One region of the Teredinibacter franksiae genome, then DNA from elsewhere that is predicted to be linked to it. Evidence: predicted binding sites of a transcription regulator. Region 1 holds the regulator's gene; each other region holds the start of a gene.
What was found. Region 1 encodes sigma-54, which starts transcription at its own class of promoters, with help from an activator protein. Its sites were predicted from a motif close to TGGCACANNNNTTGCNNT; they were not measured.
Positions count from the first base shown of each region.

Region 2: the regulator sigma-54 is predicted to act here: its motif matches at 1,831-1,848, upstream of H5336_RS14175 (polysaccharide biosynthesis/export family protein).
Region 3: the regulator sigma-54 is predicted to act here: its motif matches at 1,788-1,805, upstream of fliE (flagellar hook-basal body complex protein FliE).
Region 4: the regulator sigma-54 is predicted to act here: its motif matches at 1,508-1,525, upstream of H5336_RS21060 (PEP-CTERM sorting domain-containing protein).

Region 1 covers NZ_JACJUV010000001.1:3,445,212-3,449,115, forward strand. The annotation lists gene H5336_RS14685 (HPr family phosphocarrier protein) at 1-50, opposite strand, end outside; gene rapZ (RNase adapter RapZ) at 92-964, opposite strand; gene H5336_RS14695 (PTS sugar transporter subunit IIA) at 1,067-1,519, opposite strand; gene H5336_RS14700 (RNA polymerase factor sigma-54) at 1,723-3,261, opposite strand; gene lptB (LPS export ABC transporter ATP-binding protein) at 3,406-3,904, opposite strand, start outside.
Region 2 covers NZ_JACJUV010000001.1:3,335,063-3,338,966, reverse strand. The annotation lists gene H5336_RS14190 (WecB/TagA/CpsF family glycosyltransferase) at 1-454, shown strand, start outside; gene H5336_RS14185 (sugar transferase) at 516-1,190, shown strand; gene H5336_RS14180 (hypothetical protein) at 1,198-1,611, opposite strand; gene H5336_RS14175 (polysaccharide biosynthesis/export family protein) at 1,875-3,137, shown strand; gene H5336_RS14170 (GumC family protein) at 3,149-3,904, shown strand, end outside.
Region 3 covers NZ_JACJUV010000001.1:747,341-751,244, reverse strand. The annotation lists gene H5336_RS02980 (sigma-54-dependent transcriptional regulator) at 1-1,050, shown strand, start outside; gene H5336_RS02975 (hypothetical protein) at 1,265-1,462, shown strand; gene fliE (flagellar hook-basal body complex protein FliE) at 1,897-2,268, shown strand; gene fliF (flagellar basal-body MS-ring/collar protein FliF) at 2,311-3,904, shown strand, end outside.
Region 4 covers NZ_JACJUV010000008.1:302,810-306,713, reverse strand. The annotation lists gene H5336_RS21065 (arylsulfatase) at 1-696, opposite strand, end outside; gene H5336_RS21060 (PEP-CTERM sorting domain-containing protein) at 1,567-2,073, shown strand; tRNA gene H5336_RS21055 (tRNA-Leu) at 2,456-2,542, opposite strand; gene queA (tRNA preQ1(34) S-adenosylmethionine ribosyltransferase-isomerase QueA) at 2,720-3,808, shown strand; gene tgt (tRNA guanosine(34) transglycosylase Tgt) at 3,820-3,904, shown strand, end outside.

The sequences.
Region 1 (3,904 bases):
CGTGCGTGCAGGCCAAGCTTGTTTATGATTTGGATGTGTTGTTCCTGCATGGCAGTGTTTTTATTCTCTTCGCTGATCTCGGCGCAAGCCGCTAGTGCCCTGGTTTATTTTCCAGTTGGCGGTGCCTGGTTTGTACGTTTTTATAGTCGTCCTTTAATGCTTCTGCGAGGCGTTCGCACATATACACGGAGCGGTGCCAGCCGCCGGTACAACCGATGCCAATACTGAGATAGCTGCGGTTATTGCTTTCGAACTTTGGAATCCATTTTTTAATAAAACCAAGAATGTCGGCAAACATCTCTTCGACCTCCTGCTGGCCGCCGAGAAACTCAATAACCTGAGGTTCAAGCCCAGTGTGGTCGCGCAGTTGGGTGCTCCAGAAGGGGTTGGGCAGGCAGCGAACATCGAAGATAAAGTCAACATCTACGGGCACACCGTATTTATAACCGAAGGATTTAAACATGAGTGCTACGCCTTTACCGTTTTTACCTACCACCAGATGTTTGATGGAACTGCGCAGTTCGTGCAGGCTGAGGTGAGAGGTGTCAATGGTAAAGTCTGCCGCTGCGGCCATGGGTTGAAGTATAGCTTTCTCTTTCTCGATAGCTTCGTTAAGGCCAATAAACTCGTCGGAAAGAGGGTGGCGACGCCGTGTTTCGGAAAAGCGTTTAAGCAGCATTTCACGCGAGCTATCGAGAAATACGATCTGGTACTGTTTGCGGTCGATAGGGGCGCTGGCAATAAGTTCGCCGAGCTTGCCGAGGTCGCTATAGATATTGCGTGCGTCAATGCCGATGGCAAAGCGCTGGCTATCGGCGTTGGGTGCGGCGGCTATTTGCTCGATAAGGGCCGGTAACAAGTTAACCGGTAGGTTGTCGATACAGGTGTAGCCTTCGTCTTCAAGCAGGTGTAGGGCCGACGTTTTACCGGATCCAGATCTTCCACTGATGATAAGCAGGCGCATAAAATTCTTCCGGGAAAGTTGTTCGCTGGGTAAGTGTAATACTGGTGCGCTCTTCGGAGCGCTTAGACCCGACGGGCTGAGCCATAGGCTTGGGCTCAGTTTTTAGTTTACACCAGAAGCGATACGAAACAATTCTTGATTGTTGTGACAGGCCCTCAGGCGCTTTGCGTAGCTTGGGTCTTGCAGGTTTTCGGCAAGGCTCGAGAGGGTTTGCAGGTGGGCGTCTTCAGCGTTCTCGGGCACCAGCATGGCAAATACTAGGTCCACGGGCTCACCGTCTACGGCGTCGAAGTCGATGGGCTGCTCGAGGGTAATACAGGCGCATAGGGTTTCACCCCCGGTGGCAAATCGGCAGTGGGGTATAGCAATACCCTGGCCGATACCGGTTGAACCCAAGCGTTCCCTTGAAACGAGGCTCTGAAAAAGCGCTGTCTCGTTGGTACCTTCAATGGCGTGGGCAAAAATGCCAGCGAGATTTTCTAGCAGGCGTTTTTTGCTGCTGTCGCTTGTGGCGGCTTTGCAGCGATCTTCGGAAAGGAGTGACGAAATCTGCATGGTGATTCGATTGCCGGTGATGTCCGTATTAATATTAGATGAGGTTTAAGTCTTTTGTGCAAAGCGATTGCTTTGTTGAGCAACTCATCGAATTGGCGCGCATTCTACCAATAATCCGTGATCTTCCAAGAGTTGGGAGCTGGGGAAATCAAAAAAAGAGTAAATAAAAATTTAATCACTTATTCAAGGTGTGGTAAATGGCTTTACACCAGCCGCTTTCGTTCGTTGGAAGGTGGTATGTGTAGCGATTCACGGTACTTGGCAATTGTGCGTCGGGCCACCTTGATTCCCTGCTCGCCCAGTAGCCCTGTGATTTTTGAGTCGCTTAGGGGTTTGCGTGCATTCTCTGCGGCCACCAATTTTTTAATGATGGCGCGAATGGCTGTAGATGAACACTCTCCGCCGGTATCGGTGGCAACATGACTTGAAAAGAAGTATTTCAGCTCGAAAATACCCTGGGGGGTGTGCATGTATTTTTGTGTGGTTACCCGAGAAATGGTGGATTCGTGCATTTCCACTATTTCGGCAACATCGTGCAGCACCATGGGCTTCATGGCTTCTGGGCCGTAGTCGAGAAAGCCCTGTTGTTTTTCGACAATGCAGGTGGAGACTTTTAGCAGGGTTTCGTTACGGCTTTGCAGGCTCTTTAAGAACCAGCGAGCTTCCTGTAGGTTGTCGCGCAGGAAAGTGTTGTCGGCACTGGAGTCCGCACGCTTTACCATCGATGCATAGCCGGAGTTAATGCGAAGCTTGGGGGCGATGTCGGGGTTAAGCTGCACAACCCAACGATTATTGACCTTGCTGACAAATACATCGGGTACTACATATTCGGTATCGTCGCTGCCAATGGATTCTCCGGGGCGTGGATTTAGCCCTTGGATGATACTAATGGCCGCTTGCAGTTCGGGCTCTTTGAGCCGAAGCTTGCGCATAAGTTGCTTAAAGTCGCGGCTTGCGAGCAGGTTCAGGTAGTCTTTTACCAGTGCGCGTGCATGGCTGATATCGGGGCCTTCAACGCCTAGCTGGTTCAGCTGGATAAGCAGGCACTCGCGGATATCTTGGCTGAGTACGCCCGGAGGATCGAACTGCTGCACGCGATGAAGTACGGCGAGAATCTCATCTTCTTCGAGTTCTTCATACTGTGTCATCAGGCTGGTGAACAGCTCTTCAAGCGGTTGCCCGAGAATACCGTTGGGCTGCACGGCATCGATGAGGGTTTCGGCAATTTCTCGGTCGAGGTCCGACATGGGGGTGAGGTTGAGTTGCCAGTGCAGGTGATCCTGCAAGGTTTCGGACGTGCCCCGGCGGGACTCAAAATCGTAATCTTCGCTGTCGGGTTTAGCTAGGCCGGAACCTGATGGCGTAGGTTCGTAAATGTCGTCCCAGCTGGTGTCTACCGCGAGGTCTGTTGGAATGCTGTCTTCATTCCAGTCACCGTCAGGCTTGTCGGCAAATTCCTCCGCGCTGCTGGTGTCATCGGCGCTCGCCGTGGTATTAGCTGCTTCGGTGTCCTGCGAGGTGTTTTGGTTGTCTGTTGCCGGCGGTGCTTGTTCGTTCGCGTCGTTTGTCGCTGGCGCCTCTTCTATATCGTCCGACGTTTCGAGCATTGGATTGGAGTCCAGCGCCTCTTGAATTTCGACTTGCAGGTCCAGCGTCGAAAGTTGCAGTAGGCGAATGGCCTGTTGCAACTGTGGTGTCATCGTAAGTTGTTGTCCCAGTTTTAGCTGGAGAGATTGCTTCATAGGATGAACTGCGAACGTGTAGTGAGTAAAGGGTTACAAGTCGTAGTTTAGTCTTCGTATTCGAGACGCGCAATGGTTTTTAAAAGCAAGGAATATGCCGGTTTGAAGACCATTTTAAGGGGGTTGTCAAGGAAATCTCGGGGATTATAGGGTGAAATGTTTACCTAGGTACACTTCTCGTACTTTCTGGTTGTTGAGTACTTCCGCTGCTGCACCTTCGGCAATAATGTGGCCCTCAGAAACGATATACGCCTTCTCACAGATATCCAGTGTTTCTCGTACATTATGATCGGTAATGAGTACGCCAATGCCGCGCCCTTTTAGGTGTTGAACAATTTGCTTAATGTCGCTGACAGAGATGGGGTCTACGCCGGCAAAAGGTTCGTCAAGCAGGATGAACTGTGGTTCTGTGGCTAGGGCTCTGGCGATTTCAACGCGCCTGCGTTCACCGCCAGAAAGCGCCATGCCCAGGCTGTCACGAATGTGTTGAATGTGGAATTCGTTAAGTAATTGCTCCATGGCGGCAATACGCTGTTTGCGGTTAAGCTCTGAACGGGTTTCTAGAATAGCCATAATGTTGTCGGCCACTGTCAGCTTGCGGAATACCGAGGCCTCTTGAGGTAGATAGCCAAGACCTTCTCGA
Region 2 (3,904 bases), 110 kb from region 1:
CGCTTCAAAAAGAAAACTGTCGATATTCATGCTCGGATCAGCACCTGGAGTAGCCGAAAAAGCCGCAAAAAATCTTCAACAACAGTGGCCCCAGCTAGATATCGCCGGTATTCATCACGGGTATTTCGACAAAAATCATTCTGATGAAGTCATCGACATGATAAATGCCTCCGGTGCCGATATTTGCCTAGTGGCAATGGGCTCCCCCGTTCAGGAGCAGTGGGTGGAAAGTCATCAACATCAACTCAACATCCGAACCATTATCGCGGTGGGCGGATTGTTCGATTTCTACTCTGGCAATATTCGCAGAGCACCACCGTGGATGCGCGAGATAGGTATGGAATGGATTTTTCGCCTACTGATGGAACCACGAGCAAAGTTTAACCGCTACGTAATGGGCAACCCCCTTTACCTACTGCGTTTGGCTTTTTATAACCGCCCAACTAGCCACTAGCAAGATCAACAACCCCATATTTTTTAGACTTAAGTCGAAAGCCTTTATTGGAGTTACAGCCATGTTAAATTATCAGCCATCTGCGTTCTCAAAATTTATTTCTTCATTCTCTCAGCACCCTTGGTTTGCCCCCGGTCAGCCCGGTTTATCTCCAAGTATTCAGCGTACTGCCGCCGCCGCAGGGCTTGTTGTGCTTTCCCCCATATTACTGCTCGTGTGCTTGGCGATACGTTTGGAAAGTAAAGGTTCGGCAATTTTCTGCCAACAAAGAGTGGGTAAAAATGGTGAGGAATTTAAGTTATATAAATTTCGCTCTATGTATGGTGCAGATCATCCCAGTCATATCGAAGTACAGAATAAGCAGAGTGATCGTGAGGGTGTGTGCAAAAAACATTTTAGCGATCCCCGTGTTACTCCCATTGGTCAAATTATTCGCAAACTGTCCATAGACGAACTACCGCAATTATTGAATGTAGTGAAAGGTGAGATGGCCTTGGTTGGTCCTCGTCCCGCACTGCCACAGGAAGTTGCGGTATACGATTATAAAGCTCGACGGCGATTGCAGGTAACGCCGGGCTTGACCGGTTTATGGCAGGTATCTGGCCGGGCCGACACTACATTCGAACAGCAGATTGATCTGGACCTCCGTTACGTAACCAGTAAAAGCCTTTTACTGGATATTAATATTTTGTTGAAAACCTTGCCCGCGGTGATAAGTGGTCGCGGTGCGTACTAAGAGTACCCTAAAGATCCTTAAAAAAATCAAACAGGTGTTGATCTGGGAACAGATCAACACCTAAAATACTTTTTATACCATATACAATTATTAACAATATCGGCACGGCCGCCGCCAGCATAAAGTACGCAAATACAAAAGTGCTGAGCCCCTGCATGTGCACCATCCTTTTTTGTTCCTTTGCTCGGGTGTCCAACCTGCGGTCTTTGCCCATCAAAATAACAAAATAGAGTTTTAGAAAATACAGCGGTAACACTCCTCGAATATCGATGGCATGCTGACGAAAAGGCGCATTTGCACTAACCGCCGTGCGAATTGCGCGCAACTGAACAAGATTTAAAGTTTTAGTAACCTCAGGGTCAATAGCGCTCATAACATGGTGCGTATAGACGTCTATATTTCGCTTACTATTACGGGTCATGGTGATCTCTCATCTAAAAAATGCAGGCTTCTGTGAATGCGCCACACCAACAGTGCAACGTCATTTTCGCCGCCAACACTAAAAAAGCCACTACACATCAGCCTCTCACGTTTTTGCAAAGTGCAAATTGCGCAATTTAGCTATTTGCAGATTACGAATATGCATCTTCAAATTTTCGCTCGACATACATTTTACTATGTAAATCAATAACTTAAGATATGGCACGACCCATGCAATATTAAAGAAAATGTTGCGAGGTCACTATGCTATCTTCATCTATTCTAAAGTCAGTCTTCTTGGTTAGCTGCCTGTTTACCACCGCGTGTACGCAGCACCACGCCTTAAGATCCCCCGTAGATGCCGATGGTGAATTTTATGGCCAGTCGGGCGATAGCGGTCACCATGTTGCCCATGACGGAAGTCAACGCCACGTGTTCGCCTCTAACCTGAATTGCGAAGATTCAGGCGATAACTATAGAACAGCACATTTTCGAGCAGACCACGCGTTAGATCCGTCTCAGAAATCCAAATTCGCCACGCCTCCCAGCTATGCTTTTAATCGTGGTATACCCCTCAGCCCCGGGGACATGCTGGAAGTACAAATCGAAAACGGTGAGGGCTTTAATAACGAATATGTTTTAAACCCCGATGGCTCCCTGCATATACCCCTGCTTTTACCCATTGCCTCCGCCGGCCTTACCGTTCAACAGCTCGCTGAAAAAATTGAGATGGCACTGGTTCGCGCAGAAATTTTTCGGCCCACTGCAGCCCGAGCCAGCGTTCGAGTAAAACACTGGGCACCGGTGAACATTGGTGTGAGCGGTGCGGTATTTAACCCTGGCCGAGTCACCATTAACGAGAATAGCCAAGAAAGCATTGTCAGTGAACGCCTCAGCGCTATTGGCGATTTTGCCGCTAAGCGTTCGATTGTAGAAGCTATTCGTGCGGCTTCCGGTATTCGTCCGGATGCCAAACTAGATCAAGTGATCTTGTTACGCCGTGGCTGGCAGGTTGAGCTGGACCTCTCCGGTGTTATGCAGGGCAAACCCGTGCAAGACGTAGCGCTAGTAGACGGCGATCAAATCATTGTGCCCACCACCGGTTGCTTTCAATCCAGTCTCGCACGCCCCTCGCAGGTTACACCACGTGGCTTTCGCGTATTTATGTCTAACTTAACCCAACCCGCGAACGATAATTCAGGCGCAGCGATTGGTCGCTACAGCAGTAACTTGCCCTACGGCTCAACCCTTCTTCAAGCCGCCGTTTCTGCAAACTGCGTGGGCGGCACCCAGTTTGTTAACGCGCCACGTAAAATAGTGCTCTCCAGTAAAAACCCCATCACCGATCAAATGCAGGTCATTGAACGTTCGGTCGAATCTCTTCTGCGATTTCCTCACCGCGAGGACATTAATCCTCATCTGATGCCCAATGACGCCATCGCCTGTTATGACTCGGACGCTTCAAACCTACGGGATATTGCCCGCAGTGTCAGCGAGATCATCTCCCCGATCCTACTGATGTTTTAGAGGGCTAAACGATGAATACGCTTCCCGTACTAGCAACACACCAAGGCCGATTTAGCCGCCGCTTTCGTCAATACAAATACCTATGGGTATCCCTGCTTGCGACCCTCATCGTGGCTGGGCTAGTGGTCGCCTATCTCAGTAAATCCCCCGTTTACGCAAGCGCCTTAAGTGTGGTTCTGCCCGGGTCTGGCAGTTCCAGTAACTTTGCTATCGACGACGTTGGATCAGCCTCACAGTCTACCCGCACGCCATTTTCAAGTATCGCCTTCAACCCGCTGGTGAACTATAAAGAGATTTTCAAAAGCCGGGGCGTAATACAAAGTGCAGCCGCACGCTTGGGGGTTCACCCCACAGCATTAACACCACCTCGTATCGAGCTGCGCGAGCGTACTTCCATTATTTACATCCACGCCGATGGTGGCTCCGCTGAATCGGCACAGCGATATGCCTGGGCTTTATTTGACTCTTTTCAGGAGGAACTCGAACGCCTGCGTCAGGATGAAATGTTGCGAAGAGACAACAGTATTTCCTCGGTAATGGAGCAATACCGCTTGCGGCTTATGCAAACCCGACAGGCCATCGTTGATTTTCAACAACGTTCACTGCTGGTCTCTGGCGAACAAGTTACACAACTCATGCACACGCTTACCAATATCAATGAGCGGCGTATATCTGTTCAATCTAGCGTCCGCAACGCCCATGATTTTGTTCGCCAGCTAGGGATTGATTTAGGGGTATCCCCCGCTCTGGCTGGGCAAGCGTTTCGC
Region 3 (3,904 bases), 2.7 Mb from region 1:
GCCATTGCTCAAGTTAGCCGGCAATTGTTACAGCTGGCCTGTCGGGTGGCAGAATCGGATTCCACGGTTTTAGTTGTTGGCGAATCGGGCACAGGTAAAGAAGTGTTAGCAAAATATATTCACGAAAAATCGCCCCGCAGGGAAATGCCCTTTGTGGCTTTAAACTGCGCCGCGATTCCAGAAAACATGCTCGAAGCTATGTTGTTTGGTCATGAGAAAGGCGCCTACACCGGTGCCTACCAGTCATCGCCAGGGAAGTTTGAGCAGGCCAATGGTGGCACCATTTTATTGGACGAAATTTCTGAAATGGACCTTGGTTTACAGGCAAAACTACTGCGTGTACTGCAGGAGCGTGAAGTAGAGCGGTTGGGGGGGCGAAAAAACATACGCTTGGATGTACGTGTTATTGCAACATCTAACCGGGATATGCGTTTATTGGTAGCGGAAGGAAAGTTTCGTGAAGACCTCTATTTTCGCTTAAGTGTACTGCCATTACAGTGGGCACCGTTGCGTGATAGAAGAGAAGATATTATTCCGCTGGCGGAATCTTTACTGGCGAGTCATGCGGCTAAACAACATCGAAATGGCGTCAGCCTTTCGGGGGATGCCAAAGATTTTTTGCAGGATTATAGCTGGCCGGGTAATGTACGAGAGCTAGACAATGTTATGCAGCGTGCACTCATTCTACAGCCTGGTAACACCCTGCGCACAGCCGACCTTGGGTTGGCGGAAACTGCAGCCTATAGTGAGAAGCCCTCGCTTTTCCAGGCGGTCGCCGAGCACACCAAAAATACTGTTTTGCGGGCGGCTTCTGAGGCCCTTCCGGAGGGTGTGTTTGAACATGCGGTAGTCGAGCAAGTAGACGATTCTGCACGTCTTGACAAAGATCTTATGAAACGTGAGTTTGAAATTATTTTGCAAACACTACGACAAGAAAAAGGCAGTAAGAAACAGACCGCAGAACGTTTGGGTATTAGCCCGAGAACGCTGCGTTACAAGTTGGCGAGACTACGGGATGAGGGGTACTCGCTCGAGGCCGCCGCCTTTTAGAGCGGAAAGACATAAAAATCTAATGTACCCATTTTATTCCTAATAGACGGTAAAAAAACATTTCAAAATAAAAAAGTTTTGGTATTATCGACTTGAATCGTCAATATTCATATTGTCGTAACTGAACTGTAACAATTAAAGTGGAGGATAGCCGCAGTTAGTATTCATTCATTTCCTTTTTTAATTTGAATTTACCTATGTGGGAGTCTGCTTTATGGGTATAGAGGTTTTGGATAGTTCTTCTGACTTGAACAATGTTATTCTGGAAAATGCCCTAGAGGTTGAAGAAACCTTGGGCAGTGACGGCGTTGCTGGCGTGGAGGCTCATACAGATGCACGTCGCAGGCTTGAAAATAAAATTGAAGAAATGCGCCTTCTAAGAGAAGTGCGGGAATTTAATTTCGATATTTAAACGGTTTTTTATCATCAGTTTTTGAGTTGCCGGTTGCTTGCACACTATGCAGCAAAGTCAGCTCATGGCGCAGGTAGTAAACTAAGGGTAAACCGGGAGCAAACCGGTGCAGCACTCGGTGTTTAAATCTATGCGCCTATTGCTAATGTGCTTGTTACTCGTATGGGCACAGGTATAGCCGAGATTGTTCTTAGCTGAATGGTTTCGGCTTTTCTACATTTATACATTCCCCTTACAGCTTTTCTTTATCAGAATACCCTTTATTGACTCCTCCAGAATTCCGGTGCCGGTGAAAGCGGTAATAAATTGCCGCTTTGGCAAACCTTGGCCCAGTTTGTGCTTTTTCTCTAACTGTAAAGTCGTTTCGCTTCCGCAAACGACAATAATCTGGCATTAAATCCTTAAGTAATACGTGGCAATTTAGAGATGCGATCATGAACGACCGAATGGACGTTAATCGACTGTTAGTGGAAATGCGAGCGATCAAGCAGCAAACCAGTGCGTTTGGTGGGCCGGATGGATTGGCTGCGAAGGATAGAATCACCGGCGGCGAGGGGTTGTATGAGTCGGGTAAGGTAAAGAGCCCCGAGTTTGGCGACATTATGTCTCAGGCCGTTAACAAGGTGAATGACGTTCAACAAGCTTCAAGTTCTATGGCTGAGGCCTATGTGCGGGGAGATCAGAATATTGACGTAACGGATGTAATGATTGCATCACAAAAAGCGGGAGTGGCCTTCGATGCGATGGTCCAGGTGCGCAATAAGCTAGTGGAGGCTTATCGCGACGTTATGAATATGCCCATCTAAATCGTTGATGGGTGCATAAAAATTAACATTGGACACTGAACTATGGCAAATGCAGCAGCCAGCGCCGGCGGTACTACTGAGCTGATTGAAGGCTTTAACAATCTAAACCTTGTCCGTCAGGCAGGTTTGATGATTGGCTTGGCGGCCAGTGTAGCCATCGGCTTTGCGGTAGTACTTTGGAGTCAGGGCGAAGACTATAAGCCCCTTTATGGAAGTCTCGACCGCCTCGATTCATCCGAAGTTGGTCAAATACTCGATTTTAATGAAATCCCCTACAAAATTGACGGCTCCACCGGTGCGCTTATGGTCGCAGTGGATAAAGTACATAAAGCACGATTGGTACTTGCTGAAAACGGTATTCAGGGAGATAAGTCAGTTGGTTTTGAATTGTTGGATCAAGAGCAGCCGCTTGGTACCAGTCAGTTTATGGAGGCCACGCGTTATCGACGCGGGTTAGAGGGGGAGTTGGCGCGTACTATTGGCAGTATTAATTCTGTGCGCGGTGCAAGAGTGCATTTAGCTATACCTAAACGAACGGTATTTATTCGCGACGGCAGAGAGCCCAGCGCTTCGGTGTTTTTAGACCTGTTTCCCGGCCGACCTATTCAGCCCAAGCAAGTTCGTGGCATTGCTAACTTAGTCGCCTCCAGTATTCCTGAGCTGGATGTGGAGAATGTCACTATTGTTGATCAAAAAGGAAGCTTACTTTCGGTTGGTGCCGAAGATGAGAAGCTTGTGGTTGCCGCTCAGCACATCGATTACACCCGTAAAATTGAAGGCGATGTTGTGTTGCGTATTCGGCGTTTGCTATCGCCAATTTTAGGTGATGCCAATTTTAAAACCGAAGTTGCTGCTGATATTGATTTTACTGAAATTGAGCAGGCTGAAGAGTCCTATAATCCTGATTTGCCGGCGATTCGTAGCGAGCAGTCGGTGGACGAACAACGCATTGGGGCGGCGGGAGGTGGGGGCATACCTGGGGCTCTTACCAATCAGCCCCCAGCCGCTGGCGCGGCGCCCGAAGTGGCTAACAACAGAAACGAAGGTGAGGACGCGCCACCACCCAGCAATCGCCGTACCCAGTCAACCAAGAATTACGAGCTGGACAGAACGGTTAGTTATACCAAACATGAAAAAGGACGATTGCGCCGGTTAACGGTAGCGGTGGTGATTGATGATAAAAAAGTGCTTGATGCCGCAACAGGCGAAGTGAATCCTGTTCGATGGACGGATGTTGAGTTGGAGAGGTTGTCTATACTTGTTCGAAACGCGGTGGGCTTTTCGGCCGCTCGTGGTGACAGTGTCAATATATTGAATGAGGCTTTTATTCCGCTGCCTAAAGTGGATGCGATGGAAGAGTTGCCCATCTGGGAATCCGACTGGTTTAAACAGGTAGCGAAACAAGCGGCGGGGGTATTGATAATATTGGTGCTTATAACAGGTTTGTTAAGGCCGGTATTAAAAAGTTTGGCAGGGGCAGGGGCGAAATCCAAAGCGGATGACGAAGCAAAAGAAATTGCCGCTCTGCAGGCCGCGGGAATTGACTCTTTCGATTCACTTTCGGATGAGACCGTAACGCTTACCGGTGGTGACGCATTAGCGCTGCCTAGCCCGGAAGAAAGCTATGAACAACAAT
Region 4 (3,904 bases), on a different contig from region 1:
CATAAAAAAGGGTTTATTCGCTGTGTGAGCCTTATCGATAAACTTCAAGCCAGCGGCTAAAAATTCTTCATCAGCCGTTTCCATGCGCTTACGCGTCATCGGCCCAGTGTCTTCAATTTTACCGTCAGCGTAAGCTCGAATAACACCACGAGGCGCATACTTCTTTAGGAACTCAGGGTCTTTGGGGTAGTAATACGTTTCGGGTTCTTCCTCGGCGTTAAGGTGGTATAGGTTACCGAAAAACTCATCAAAGCCATGGGCTGTGGGTAAATGCTTATCTTGATCACCTAGGTGGTTTTTCCCAAATTGACCCGTCACGTAGCCTTTTTCTTTTAATAGATCAGCAATGGTTGGTGCCCAGTCTGGAATACCATGCTCTGAGCCTGGCATACCAATGGTAAGCAAGCCTGTACGAAAGGGGTGTTGGCCTAGCACAAAGGACGCGCGGCCTGCTGTACATGTTTGCTGGGCGTAATGATCTGTAAACAGTGCGCCTTCTTTGGCGATGCGGTCAATGTTAGGGGTTTTGTAGCCCATCATGCCGTGGTTATAGGCACTAATATTGTACATGCCTATATCGTCGCCCCAAATCACCAGGATGTTCGGCTTTGGCGCGGCAAAAGCACTTACGGCCATTAGGCCAATGGTTATTGCTAGAATTCCCCTTAAAAACTTACGGTAATCTTTTCTTGTCATTCTTTAAGCCTCATATGCTTGAAACGTTATTCATTCTTCATGTTAAGTGCTTAGACTCTGATTGTATAGGTTGCATACCCCAAAATGCCCGTTTAGCGGCAGCGGCAGCAGCAGCGGCAGCAGCAGCGGCAGCAGCAGCGGCAGCAGCAAGAAAAACAGGCAAGATTAGATCAGGCTTAGACAAAAAACCCCCGCACAATTTCAATGTGCGAGGTTTGAATTGTTACTGGTGATACGCTGATTTTTTAAAACGTTCTAATCGCTATTTGTACCCTATACCGGGTCTATAACCCTCAAGAAATGCCGTTGTAGGTAAGCAATGAAGCTCGGAAATAAATAACGGAAATAAATAAGACAGCGGAAATAAATAAGACAGCCATATTAAGAAAAAGTACAGCCGAATAGTTAGTGGGTTTGTAGGCTAGGTTGTTGATATTTTCCCTCGTTACCTGTGTGCCACAAATGGGCGCCCAAGTATTGGTGTGGGTGTCCGAAAACCACTTTCCCTTTTGCCGTTAATAATGCCTTAACGGCTGGTGATACATTTTGTGATTCTGTTTGAATAGCACCTAGAACCATCCATTTTCAAATCATGGTGAGTGGGTGTCCTCGTGTGCCATTCTTGGTTTTTACATCAAGGGGTAAGTGCAACATTCTCGAGCGGCTTAGCCAAACGTCTAAAAAATTAAGGGGTAAGGAGGTGGATGCTAAGGTTGAAAGCGTCGGTACAGTTTACGGAATACGCGCCACAACAATCGGCGTGGGGGAAGATGTAAGGCTAACGTATTGATTTTATAATAAAAAAAGGTGTTGGCGCGAAAATTGCCATGGGTTGAGCGAATAATAAAATTATTTAATTTGGAGATTATTATGCTTACCCGAAAATCTGCAGTGCAATCAGTTATTGCGTCAATGCTTCTTGTGTTGTTAGCCATACCTGCTCATGCTGGCTTAATGGGCGACACTATTTCAGCCTCGGGAGTCAGCCTTAACCCTGGCTCAGCAACCGTGGGCGCAGGTGTTGAGTTTATTGGTACTCACGGTTATTTGAGCTTTGATTTTTCTGACGACATACTGACCATAACATCAAGTTCCTCCAGTTTGGGCTGGGGCGGGTTTGGTGATTATGTGTTTAGCGATTTTGATGAAATTATTACTGATTTTTCGCTTTTATCCAACGATGGCTTCAGCGGTGGAATTGTCGATAACTTTAGTTTTGATGCGAATAGCATCACTTTGGATATGGCGTCTGGTGGCTTCTTGGCAGGGTCTGCTCTTCAATTTAGCATTAACTCGGTTCCTGTTCCCGAACCTTCGTCCTTAGTGCTTTTGTGTCTTGGTATTATTGGCCTCGGGTTTAGTCGTAAAAAAGCGTAATATTTTAGTCATTAAACACATCGCTGTAGAAACATACGGCGATGTGTTGAACGAAATGACCGTGGTCAGGCCTTACGTTTTAAATTCATGTTTATTCAAACCCACCCAAAACCCTCAATAAAAGCACTCCTCCCCCCCCTGCGGCGCAAGCACGTTTTAGCGACCACTGAAATTGGGATTTTACGGCAGGCCTTACGGTGTTTGAGCATTGCCCTCTATCCCTATTTCACATAATGAACAAAGCAGAAAAGAAGTGAAGATTAAGTGCGATAAAAAAAATGCGTAGACACTTTGGCGATATTTGGTCTGTTTTGGGGAGAAGGGCGTTGTTGACGGTTGGCGGGCTGAGCCGCTAACTTGTTGATATATAAAGGGAAAAATTTGGTACCAGCGGGCGGACTTGAACCGCCACGTCCGTGAGGACGGGGGATTTTGAATCCCCTATGTCTACCAATTCCATCACGCTGGCATTTAATTCGATATTGCATCGCGGCCGGGCTTTTCTAGCCAAACCGTCTGAGGCGCGAGATTATAACAGTGCTTTTTGTTGGGTCAACCATTTCCGGTTGTTTGAAACATGGAAAATCGACCGAAATTCTATTAACCTTGCGGCCCTCCAACTTACACGTCTGATTATTATTTCGCCATGCGCCGCCAAGATTTTTTCTACGACCTCCCAGATAAACTTATTGCCCGCCAACCTGCGGCCGAACGCCGTGGTAGTCGTTTGTTGTCGCTTAACGGTGAATCCGGTGCGTTAGGGGATGGAACGTTTGCTGATATTCTCCAGCTGGTAGATGAAGGCGACCTGATGGTGTTTAACGATACGCGGGTTATTCCGGCTCGGTTATTCGGTCAGAAAGAAACCGGTGGAAAACTGGAGATTTTGGTGGAACGGGTGTTGTCCCGTGAGCGGGTGCTCGCCCATATCCGTTCCAGTAAGTCGCCGCAGGCGGGTTCTGTCATTATATTGGAAGACGGAACAACGCTAACGGTGGCAGGGCGAAAGGGGCCGTTGTTCGAGCTTATTTTCCCTGATAGTTCTCCAGTTTTAGCGCTTCTCGACCGCCTAGGGCATATGCCTTTGCCCCCGTATATCGATAGGCCGGACGATGATACCGATAAGGAGCGCTACCAAACCGTATACGGCAAAAATGAAGGTGCGGTAGCTGCACCAACCGCTGGCCTGCACTTTGACGAAGCCTTGCTGCAGCAGTTAACCGAAAAGGGTGTACAGATAGCCTTTGTGACCCTTCACGTTGGCGCGGGTACCTTTCAACCGGTACGTGTAGACAATATTCTGCAGCACGAAATGCACTCGGAGGTGATGGCTTTGTCGTCTGAGCTTTGTGAGCAGGTAAAATCGACTAAAGCGGCGGGCAAGCGGGTAATTGCTGTGGGTACTACCAGTGTTCGCTGTTTAGAAACGGCCGCTGCAGGGGAAGAGATTGAGCCTTTTCAGGGCGATACCAATATTTTTATTTATCCGGGTTACCAATTTCGGGTAGTGGATGCGCTTTTAACCAATTTCCATTTGCCCGAATCGACACTGATGATGCTGGTGTCGGCGTTTGCAGGGTATAGCAATACGATGCGGGCATACGACCAAGCCGTTACACGGGCCTACCGCTTCTTCAGCTACGGTGATGCGATGTTTATTTCTCGCAACCCCAGTGCGGCTGACGAAAGCGTTGGCAATTCTCCTGATACACATACTCCCAGTACCTCGTTATGACAGACACCTTCATGCAATTTGAATTAGATAACTCGGACGGTAAAGCCCGTCGCGGTCGGTTGAAGTTTCCGCGCGGGAACGTTGAAACGCCGGCGT